2 regions of the Streptomyces sp. NPDC091287 genome follow, and region 2 is predicted to be linked to the other one. Evidence: riboswitches for the same ligand, from Rfam matches in the RefSeq annotation. Region 2 holds a riboswitch; the other holds the start of a gene.
The links. A riboswitch is a leader RNA that binds a small molecule or an ion and turns the genes downstream of it on or off. The one in region 2 is predicted to bind glycine.

Region 1: it holds a riboswitch for glycine, as region 2 does, so the genes downstream of both, gcvP (aminomethyl-transferring glycine dehydrogenase) here and gcvT (glycine cleavage system aminomethyltransferase GcvT) in region 2, are expected to answer to the same signal.

Annotation. Positions count from the first base shown of each region.
Region 1 covers NZ_JBIVUV010000030.1:61,292-65,993, reverse strand. Annotated here, with positions in the region: gene ACIQRW_RS36220 (MerR family transcriptional regulator) at 1-109, shown strand, start outside; gene ACIQRW_RS36215 (DNA polymerase IV) at 223-1,680, shown strand; gene ACIQRW_RS36210 (PRC-barrel domain-containing protein) at 1,602-1,973, opposite strand; glycine riboswitch at 2,106-2,203, shown strand; gene gcvP (aminomethyl-transferring glycine dehydrogenase) at 2,397-4,702, shown strand, end outside.
Region 2 covers NZ_JBIVUV010000035.1:7,950-12,651, reverse strand. Annotated here, with positions in the region: gene ACIQRW_RS37245 (enhanced serine sensitivity protein SseB C-terminal domain-containing protein) at 1-672, opposite strand, end outside; gene ACIQRW_RS37240 (enhanced serine sensitivity protein SseB) at 840-1,610, opposite strand; gene ACIQRW_RS37235 (AAA family ATPase) at 1,681-2,373, opposite strand; glycine riboswitch at 2,549-2,646, shown strand; gene gcvT (glycine cleavage system aminomethyltransferase GcvT) at 2,821-3,945, shown strand; gene gcvH (glycine cleavage system protein GcvH) at 4,089-4,466, shown strand; gene glyA (serine hydroxymethyltransferase) at 4,486-4,702, shown strand, end outside.

The DNA.
Region 1 (4,702 bases), on a different contig from region 2:
GGACGCGGCGCTCTCGCAGCTGCACGGCGAGCGGGTCGACACCGGCGAGACGCTCGTCGGCCACAACCCCGCCGACGAGCTGGCGCGGCGCCGCAACCGCGCCGTCTGAGCACCCCGGAACCACAGCACGGCGGGAAGCACGAACAGGACGACGGGCCGGTCCGGCACCCCACGGGGCGCCGGACCGGCCCGTTGTCAGTGCCGTAGGGCAGCATCGACGGTGTGAGACCCGCGCCCACCATCCTTCACCTGGACATGGACGCCTTCTACGCGTCGGCGGAGCAGGCGGCCAAGCCGAGCCTGCGCGGCAAGGCGGTCGTGGTGGGCGGCCTCGGACCGCGCGGAGTGGTCGCCACCGCCTCGTACGAGGCCCGGCGCCTGGGCGTGCACTCGGCGATGCCCACCGCACAGGCCCGGCGGCTCGCACCGAACGCCGCCTACCTGGTGCCTCGCTTCTCGCTGTACCGGACGGTGAGCGACCAGGTGATGGAGCTCCTGGGGCGGCTGTCGCCCCTGGTGGAGCCGCTCAGCCTGGACGAGGCCTTCGTGGACCTGGAGGCCGGCGGGACGGCCGACGACGCGGCGTCGGCCCGTGCGACGGGTGAAGGACTGCGGACGGCCATCCGCGCGGTGACCGGCCTCAGCGGATCCGTCGGGCTGGCCGATTCCAAGATGCTCGCCAAGATCGCCTCCGAGGAGGCCAAGCCCGACGGACTGCTGCTCATCGAGCCCGGCACCGAGCGTGAGCTGCTCGCCCCCAGGTCCGTGCGCATCCTGCCGGGGGTCGGCCCGGCCACCGGCGACCACCTCAGACGCGCCGGGATGACCACCGTCCACGATCTGGCCGAGGCGGGCGAGGCGGAACTCGTACGGCTGGTCGGCAAGGCCCACGGCCACGGGCTCTACCGGATGGCGCTGGGGCTCGACGACCGGCCGGTGGTCGCCGAGCGGGACGCCAAGTCCGTATCGGTGGAGGACACCTTCGACGTGGACCTGCACGACCGGGTGCGGGTGCGGGCCGAGGTGGAGCGGCTGGCCGTCCGGTGCGTGGAGCGGCTGCGCGCCGCCGACCGGTCGGGCCGCACGGTGGTGCTGAAGGTGCGCCGCTACGACTTCTCCACGCTGACCCGCTCCGAGACGCTCAGAGGCCCCACGGACGACCCCACAGTGGTCCGTGAGGCGGCGGGGCGGCTGCTGGAGTCCGTCGACACCACGGGGGGCGTACGGCTGCTGGGGGTCGGTGTGACGGGGCTGGCCGACTACACCCAGGAGGACCTGTTCGCCCAGGCCGCCGACGCCCGGGAGCTCGCTCAACGGGCCCAGGAGGAGCACCGGGCGCCGGGGGAGGGCGAGGAGGAGAACGTGGCGGCCGAGCCCGAGCCGGACAGCGCGGAACTGCTCGCCGCGCGGCGCTGGCCCGCCGGGCACGACGTGCACCACGAGGAGCACGGGCACGGCTGGGTGCAGGGGAGTGGCGTGGGCCGCGTCACCGTCCGGTTCGAGGAGCCGTGGAGCGCACCCGGCCGGGTGCTGACGTTCCGCATCGACGACCCGCTGCTGCGGCCCGCCGACCCGCTGCCGCTCGTCCGTGACGCGGCCGACTACTCCTCCTGGCCCGCCAGCCTGCCGAAGTCCCGGTCGGGCGCCGACTGCTCCGAGGGTGGGGAGTCCAGCCCGTAATGGCGGTAGAGCTGCAGTTCCTGCTCGGGCGAGAGGTGCCGGCCGACGCCGAAGTCCGGCGCGCCCTTGATCAAGGCGCGGTCGAAGGGGACGCGCAGCGCGTCCTCGACGAATTCGCTGGGCTCCAGGGGGACGAAGGCGTCCCTGCTGAACAGGCCGGTGCGGACGGCCGCCCACTCGGGCACGCCCGTCGCGTCGTCGAGATAGACCTCATCCACCGTTCCGATCTTGGCGCCCTTGCGATCGAATGCCTTGCGGCCGATCAGGCGGCGCGGATCGATATCGGTCTGCACGGTGCCTCCCACTGGTCGCAACTGCTCAGGGTGGACGCTGTCGCTCCACCAGCACCACACAAGTGCAGATCCGTGGCGTCGGCCACTCGAGAACTCCGGCGCAGTGGCCGCTGGTAGGCTGGCTGTGGCTGCTGACCCCGTGCGGGAGAGTCCTCCGGTGGAGAATCCGGAGGCGCCGAAGGAGCAACTCCTCCCCGGAATCTCTCAGGCCCCCGTACCGCACGGACGAGGTCACTCTGGAAAGCAGGGCGATTCCGTGCGGGCGCAGGCCCAGGCGGACTCGACCCTCACCGACGGTGAAAGTCGGCACGCCCCCGGGCGGGCCGGTGAAGCTCTCAGGTTGAGATGACAGAGGGGGAGGCCGTTCGGGCACCCGCGCCGTGGTGCCCCTCGCAGGTCGTGACAGACCAGGAGGCCTCCACCATGACCCCCCGTCGCACTCCGCTCTCCCAGCTGGAGCAGGGCATTCCGTTCGAGCAGCGCCACATAGGGCCCGACGCCGGAGCCCAGGCGAAGATGCTCGCCCAGGTCGGCTACGGCTCCCTGGACGAGCTCACCGCCGCCGCGGTGCCCGACGTGATCAAGAGCGCGGAGGCCCTGAACCTTCCCTCGGCGCGCACCGAGGCGGAGGTCCTGGCCGAGCTGCGGTCGCTGGCCGACCGCAACGAGGTGCTGGCCCCGATGATCGGCCTCGGCTACTACGGCACCTTCACGCCGCCCGTCATCCTGCGCAACGTCATGGAGAACCCCGCCTGGTACACGGCCTACACGCCGTACCAGCCGGAGATCTCCCAGGGCCGCCTGGAGGCCCTCCTCAACTTCCAGACGATGGTCGCCGAGCTGACCGGGCTGCCCACCTCCGGCGCCTCGCTGCTCGACGAGGGCACCGCGGCCGCCGAGGCGATGGCCCTCGCCCGGCGCGTCGGCAAGGTCAAGAAGGGCGTCTTCCTGGTCGACGCCGACACCCTGCCGCAGACCGTCGCGGTGATCGAGACCCGCGCCGAGCCCACCGGTGTCGAGGTCGTCGTCGCGGACCTGAGCGACGGCATCCCCGCCGAGATCGCCGAGCGCGGCGTCTTCGGCGTCCTGCTCCAGTACCCGGGCGCTTCCGGTGCCGTGCGCCCCATCGAGCCCGTCATCGAGCAGGCCCACGAGCTCGGCGCGATCGTCACCGTCGCCGCCGACCTGCTGGCCCTCACGCTGCTCACCTCGCCCGGCGCGCTCGGCGCCGACATCGCGGTCGGCACCACCCAGCGCTTCGGCGTCCCGATGGGCTTCGGCGGTCCGCACGCCGGCTTCATGGCGGTCCGCGAGAAGTTCGCCCGGTCCCTGCCCGGCCGCCTCGTCGGCGTCTCCGTCGACGCCGACGGCAACAAGGCCTACCGCTTGGCCCTCCAGACCCGCGAGCAGCACATCCGTCGCGAGAAGGCCACCAGCAACATCTGCACCGCGCAGGTCCTGCTCGCCGTCATGGCCGGGATGTACGCGGTCTACCACGGCCCCGACGGGCTGCGGACGATCGCCCGGCGCACCCACCGCTTCGCCGCGATCCTGGCCGACGGACTGCGGAGTGCCGGCGTCGACGTCGTGCACGGCGCGTTCTTCGACACCCTGACCGTGCGCGTCCCCGGAAAGGCCGCGGCCGTCGTCGCGGACGCCCGGGAGCGCGGCGTCAACCTCCGCCTCGTCGACGCCGGCCAGGTCTCCATCGCCTGCGACGAGACCACCACCCGTGCGCAGATCTCCGCCGTCTGGGCCGCCTTCGGCGCCGAGGGCGACATCGAGGCGCTGGACGCGACGGTCGCCGACGCGCTGCCCGAGGGGCTGCTGCGCTCCGACGACATCCTGACCCACCCGGTCTTCCACCAGCACCGCTCCGAGACCGCGATGCTGCGCTACCTGCGCAAGCTCGCCGACCGCGACTACGCGCTGGACCGCGGCATGATCCCGCTCGGCTCCTGCACCATGAAGCTGAACGCGACCGCCGAGATGGAGTCGATCACCTGGCCCGAGTTCGGCGCGCTGCACCCCTTCGCCCCGGCCGACCAGGCGCAGGGCTTCCTCTCCCTCATCCGTGAGCTGGAGGAGCGCCTCGCCGAGGTCACCGGCTACGACGCGGTGTCCCTCCAGCCCAACGCCGGCTCCCAGGGCGAGTTCGCGGGACTGCTGGCCGTCCGCGCGTACCACCGGGCCAACGGCGACGACCAGCGCACCGTCTGCCTCATCCCGTCCTCCGCGCACGGCACCAACGCCGCCAGCGCCGTCATGGCGGGCATGAAGGTCGTCGTGGTGAAGACCGCCGACGACGGCGAGGTCGACATCGCGGACCTGCGCGCCAAGATCGAGCAGCACCGCGACGAGCTGGCCGTGCTCATGATCACCTACCCGTCCACGCACGGGGTGTTCGAGGAGCACGTCGCCGAGATCTGCGGCGAGGTGCACGACGCGGGTGGCCAGGTCTACGTCGACGGCGCCAACCTCAACGCGCTGGTCGGGCTCGCCAAGCCCGGCAAGTTCGGCGGCGACGTCTCGCACCTGAACCTGCACAAGACCTTCTGCATCCCGCACGGCGGCGGCGGCCCCGGCGTCGGCCCGGTCGGTGTCCGCGCGCACCTCGCCCCGTACCTCCCCAACCACCCCCTCCAGCCCGCCGCGGGTCCGGAGACCGGTGTGGGCCCGATCTCGGCCGCCCCGTGGGGCTCGGCGGGCATTCTGCCGATCTCGTGGGC
Region 2 (4,702 bases):
CAGCCCCTCGGGGACCGCGCCGACCGACTGCCGCATCATCTCCCGCACCGATTCGACGGAGGCGCGGCCGGTGTCGTAGAGGTCGAGGCCGATCGCGAGATACGGGACGCCGACCGCGGGGTGCACCCAGGCGCGGCGCAGCGAGCGGATCGCGGGGGTGCGGTGGGCGTTCTGGGTGAGCAGGGCGTAGAACTGCGGGAGTTCGATGGCGGGGTCGGAGAGCCGGAGCGGTCCGGCGGGCAGCCGGTCCAGGCCGGTGGCGATGCGCCGCAGGTCGAGCCAGGGAATGCCGACGCCGCCGCCGGGGGCGTGCGGATTGAGCCAGATGCCCCAGCGGTCGGGGAACAGGGCGCGGGCGATGTCGCGTCCGGTGACCAGCTCGTGGGCCCGGTTCCAGCCACTGGCGGAGAGCTCCTGGGCGGAGGTGACGCAGGGGGCGTAGCCCAGGCCGTCGATCTCCATGTTCCCGTACTGGGCGTCCGGTGAGCCGGCCGTGCCGTGCCAGAGCAGCATCCAGACCCGGCCCTCGGCTACCGCGGCGAGCAGCGCCTCGTAGGCGTCGTAACGCCCCGGGGTCACCTGGCGCAGCATGTGCTCGACCTTCCCCGAGGCACTCGACTCCGCTCGATCGGGGAAGGCCCCACTGGCCGCCGCGGTGCCTGACGCACTCACCCTGGGTTCCGCCCCTCGTCGATCCGTCGCGTTCGCGCCACCGCTCCCGGGCACACGGGAGCGACCACGCCATCAAACCAGCTTATGCGCCGATTCTGGCACCGACTTGACGCCCTGGTCCGGCGGTGCCCGGTCCCGTCGCCGTCAGTGGTCCTCGCGGCGGTGGATCAGTGGCCCTCGCGCCGGTAGAACGGGCGCACTTTCTCCCGCATCCAGTCGCCGACGAGGTCCTCCGCCACATCCAGCAGGACCAGGTTGACCGGCCAGGGCACCTGGACCCGGCCGAGCGCGCGGCCGATGGCGTCCATGGGCGCGCTCTGTCCCGCGCCGTCCCAGGTGACGAACTCGACGCCGACGAAGAGGACCGGGTCGCCGCCCTCGATGCTGGCCAGCGCCCGGCGTGCGGTGCTCACCACTCCGGTGGCCCCGAACTCCTCGGAGACCGCGGTGAGGAAGTCGACCGGGTCGTGCTGCCAGTCCGGCTCGAACAGCCGGACCCGGCCGCCGGTGGCGGGCCCGTCCAGGGCGGTGCGGCCGGCCCGGCAGAGCTCGGCGACGGCGGGCGGCGGAAGCGGTATGCCGACCGCGCCGCCCGGATTGACGGCGATGCCGACCTGTGGGGGCAGGCCCCGGGCGAAGTCGCGGGCGGGCGCGACGGTGAAGGACATGTGGCTGCCGACGCAGCTGAGGAACTGGGCCTCGGAGCTGAAGACGGGGACGAAGGCCGCGCCGTCGATCTCCATCATCGGCAGGTCGAGGTCCGCGCTGGCGGGGGTGCCGCCGTTCGGCAGCGGCACCCAGACGGAGCTGCGGCCGAGCACCTCGACGAGGCGGCCGCCCGCGTCGGGGACGCCGAGCGAGGCCGTCAGCACCTCTTCGAGCTCGTTGGCGGGCCACCCCTGCTGGGGGTGTGCCGGTGCGGGTGCCGGAATGTCCACTGCCTCTGTGCCCTCTCTCCACCGCCTCGGCCGCGCCCGGCGGCCTCTGCTCCGGCCAGCACCTTAACGGTCAGCGGGCGGTGGAAGCCTCGTCGGCCGTGAAGGAGATCCGGCCGAGCGCTCCCGCGGCCTCGCGGTCCAGCAGCACCGCGGAGGTGCAGCCGGCGGGCAGCAGCCCCTGTTCGGTGTCGCGGAGCAGCCGGGCGACCGCGTGCCGGTGGCGGGCGAAGGCGTAGCCGGAGACGCCGCGCCCACGCTCGCGCTGTCCCTGCCGCGCCACCTCGGGTGTCACGTCGAGCAGGATCAGATGGAGGGTGCGGCCCCGGCTCTCGGCGTGCCGGGCGAGCCAGCGGCGTACCCAGGTCTGGGTGCCGCAGTCGTGCACGACGACGGATTCACCGGAGCGCAGGGCGCTCCAGAGGCCGAGGTAGTGCGCGGCGCGGACCAGGGGGCGGTAGAGGGCGTAGGGCAGTAAACGGGGCAGGGCGGCGGCCCAGCTGTCGCGGGTGTTCTGGGAGTCGATGGCGCGGCCCTGCGCGGCCCGCCGGATGAGGGTCGACTTCCCGCTGCCGGGGAGCCCGGAGACCACGACGACGTCACCGGCGGTGAGGTCGAGGCTGTACGGGCCGCAGGCGGTGCGCCCGCGCAGGTCGCGTACCACCGGAGCGCCTCCCGTCAGCAGCTCCCGCGCGGGAGCGCCGGGCTGTGCGGGCATCGCGCCGTGCGCGACCCCCGCGGTCGGTGCCGACCGCTGCAACGTCATCGCCCATCCCCCTGCCGTCGTGTCCCCCACGCCTGCCCCTGAAGTGTAAAGAAAAGGCAATGAGGCACAACCGTGTCAGGGCCTGTTGTAGCCGTATTCACCTGCGTGGGGACCGGGCCCCCCACTCTCCCCCAATGCATGCGATGATGACCCCGCCAACTGCATACCGGCCGTTCGAATCCGCGCGGGAGAGTTCCGGCCACAGTGTGAGCCGGGCGCCGAAGGAGCAAGATCCTCCCTTGAATCTCTCAGGCCCCGTACCGCGTGGATGAGGCAGATCTGAAAAGCGAGCCGTTCCGCGGCTCCACCCAAGGTGCAAGCCGAGCCCCCTGATCCGGGGCGCCCTCCAGGGGCATACCCCGTCGGGGGCTATCGGCGAACCTCTCAGGTTCCGATGACAGATGGGGAGGATTCGTCCTGACGTCGTCATGCCCTGGAGCCGTATCCATGAGCACTGCCCCCCGTCTTACCGCCCTCGACGCACTGCACCGCTCGCTCGGCGCCACCATGACCGACTTCGCGGGCTGGGACATGCCCCTGCGGTACGCCAGTGAGCGCGACGAGCACAACGCCGTACGCACCCGGGCCGGACTCTTCGACCTGTCGCACATGGGCGAGATCACCGTCACCGGGCCCGGGGCCGCCGCCTTCCTGAGCTACGCGCTGGTGGGCAACATCGCCACCGTCGGCAACGGCCGGGCCCGCTACACGATGATCGTCCAGGAGGACGGCGGGATCGTGGACGACCTGATCGTCTACCGCCTGGGCGAGACCGAGGCCCCCGAATACATGGTCGTCGCCAACGCGGGCAACGCGCAGATCGTCCTGGACGCGCTGACCGCCCGGGTCGGCGGCTTCGACGCCGAGGTGCGCGACGACCGGGACGCGTACGCGCTGCTCGCGGTCCAGGGGCCCGAGTCGCCCGCCATCATGAAGGCCGTCACCGACGCCGACCTGGACGGGCTGAAGTACTACGCGGGCCTGCCGGGCACGGTCGCCGGGGTCCCGGCGCTCATCGCCCGTACCGGCTACACCGGCGAGGACGGCTTCGAGCTGTTCGTGGCGCCCGAGCACGCCGAGCAGCTGTGGCGGGCGCTGACCGAGGCCGGCTCCCCGCACGGCCTGATCCCCTGCGGGCTCTCCTGCCGGGACACGCTGCGCCTGGAGGCGGGCATGCCGCTGTACGGGCACGAGCTGACGACCGCGCTCACCCCGTTCGACGCGGGTCTGGGCCGGGTCGTGAAGTTCGAGAAGGAGGGCGACTTCGTCGGGCGCGAGGCCCTGACCGCCGCCGCCGAGCGCGCCGAGACCGCCCCGCCGCGCAAGCTGGTGGGCCTGATCGCCGAGGGCCGCCGGGTCCCGCGCGCCGGTTTCCCGGTCGTCGCCGACGGCAAGGTGATCGGCGAGGTCACCTCCGGCGCCCCGTCCCCGACGCTGGGCAAGCCGATCGCCATGGCCTACGTGGACGCGGCCTTCGCGGCCCCGGGCACCGAGGGCGTGGGCGTGGACATCCGCGGCACGCACGAGCCGTACGAGGTCGTCGCGCTGCCGTTCTACAAGCGCCAGAAGTGACGTCCCGGGAGAATCCGGGCCTTCTCACCGCGTGCGGGCATCACGCTCACCGCGTGCGGGCGTCACGCGAGTGACGTACCTCCGTCTCACACCGTAAGACCACCGTTCATCAGCACTCCCCCGCGTACAGGAGAATTCAGGTCATGAGCAACCCCCAGCAGCTGCGGTACAGCAAGGAGCACGAGTGGCTGTCGGCCCTCGAGGACGGCGTGGCCACCATCGGCATCACGGAGTACGCGGCCAACGCGCTCGGTGACGTCGTCTACGCCCAGCTTCCGGAGGTCGGCGACACGGTGACCGCGGGCGAGACCTGCGGCGAACTGGAGTCGACCAAGTCCGTCAGCGATCTGTACTCGCCGGTGACCGGTGAGGTGACGGCGGCCAACCAGGACGTCGTGGACGACCCCTCGCTGGTGAACTCCGCTCCCTTCGAGGGCGGCTGGCTGTTCAAGGTGCGCGTCGCGGAGGAGCCGGCCGATCTGCTCTCCGCCGACGAGTACACCGCGTTCTCCGGCAACTGAGACCTTAAGGGACCCCCTGATGTCGCTTCTGAACTCCTCCCTCCACGAGCTGGACCCGGACGTCGCCGCCGCCGTCGACGCCGAGCTCCACCGTCAGCAGTCCACCCTCGAAATGATCGCCTCGGAGAACTTCGCTCCGGTCGCCGTCATGGAGGCACAGGGCTCCGTCCTCACCAACAAGTACGCCGAGGGCTACCCGGGCCGCCGCTACTACGGCGGCTGTGAGCACGTCGACG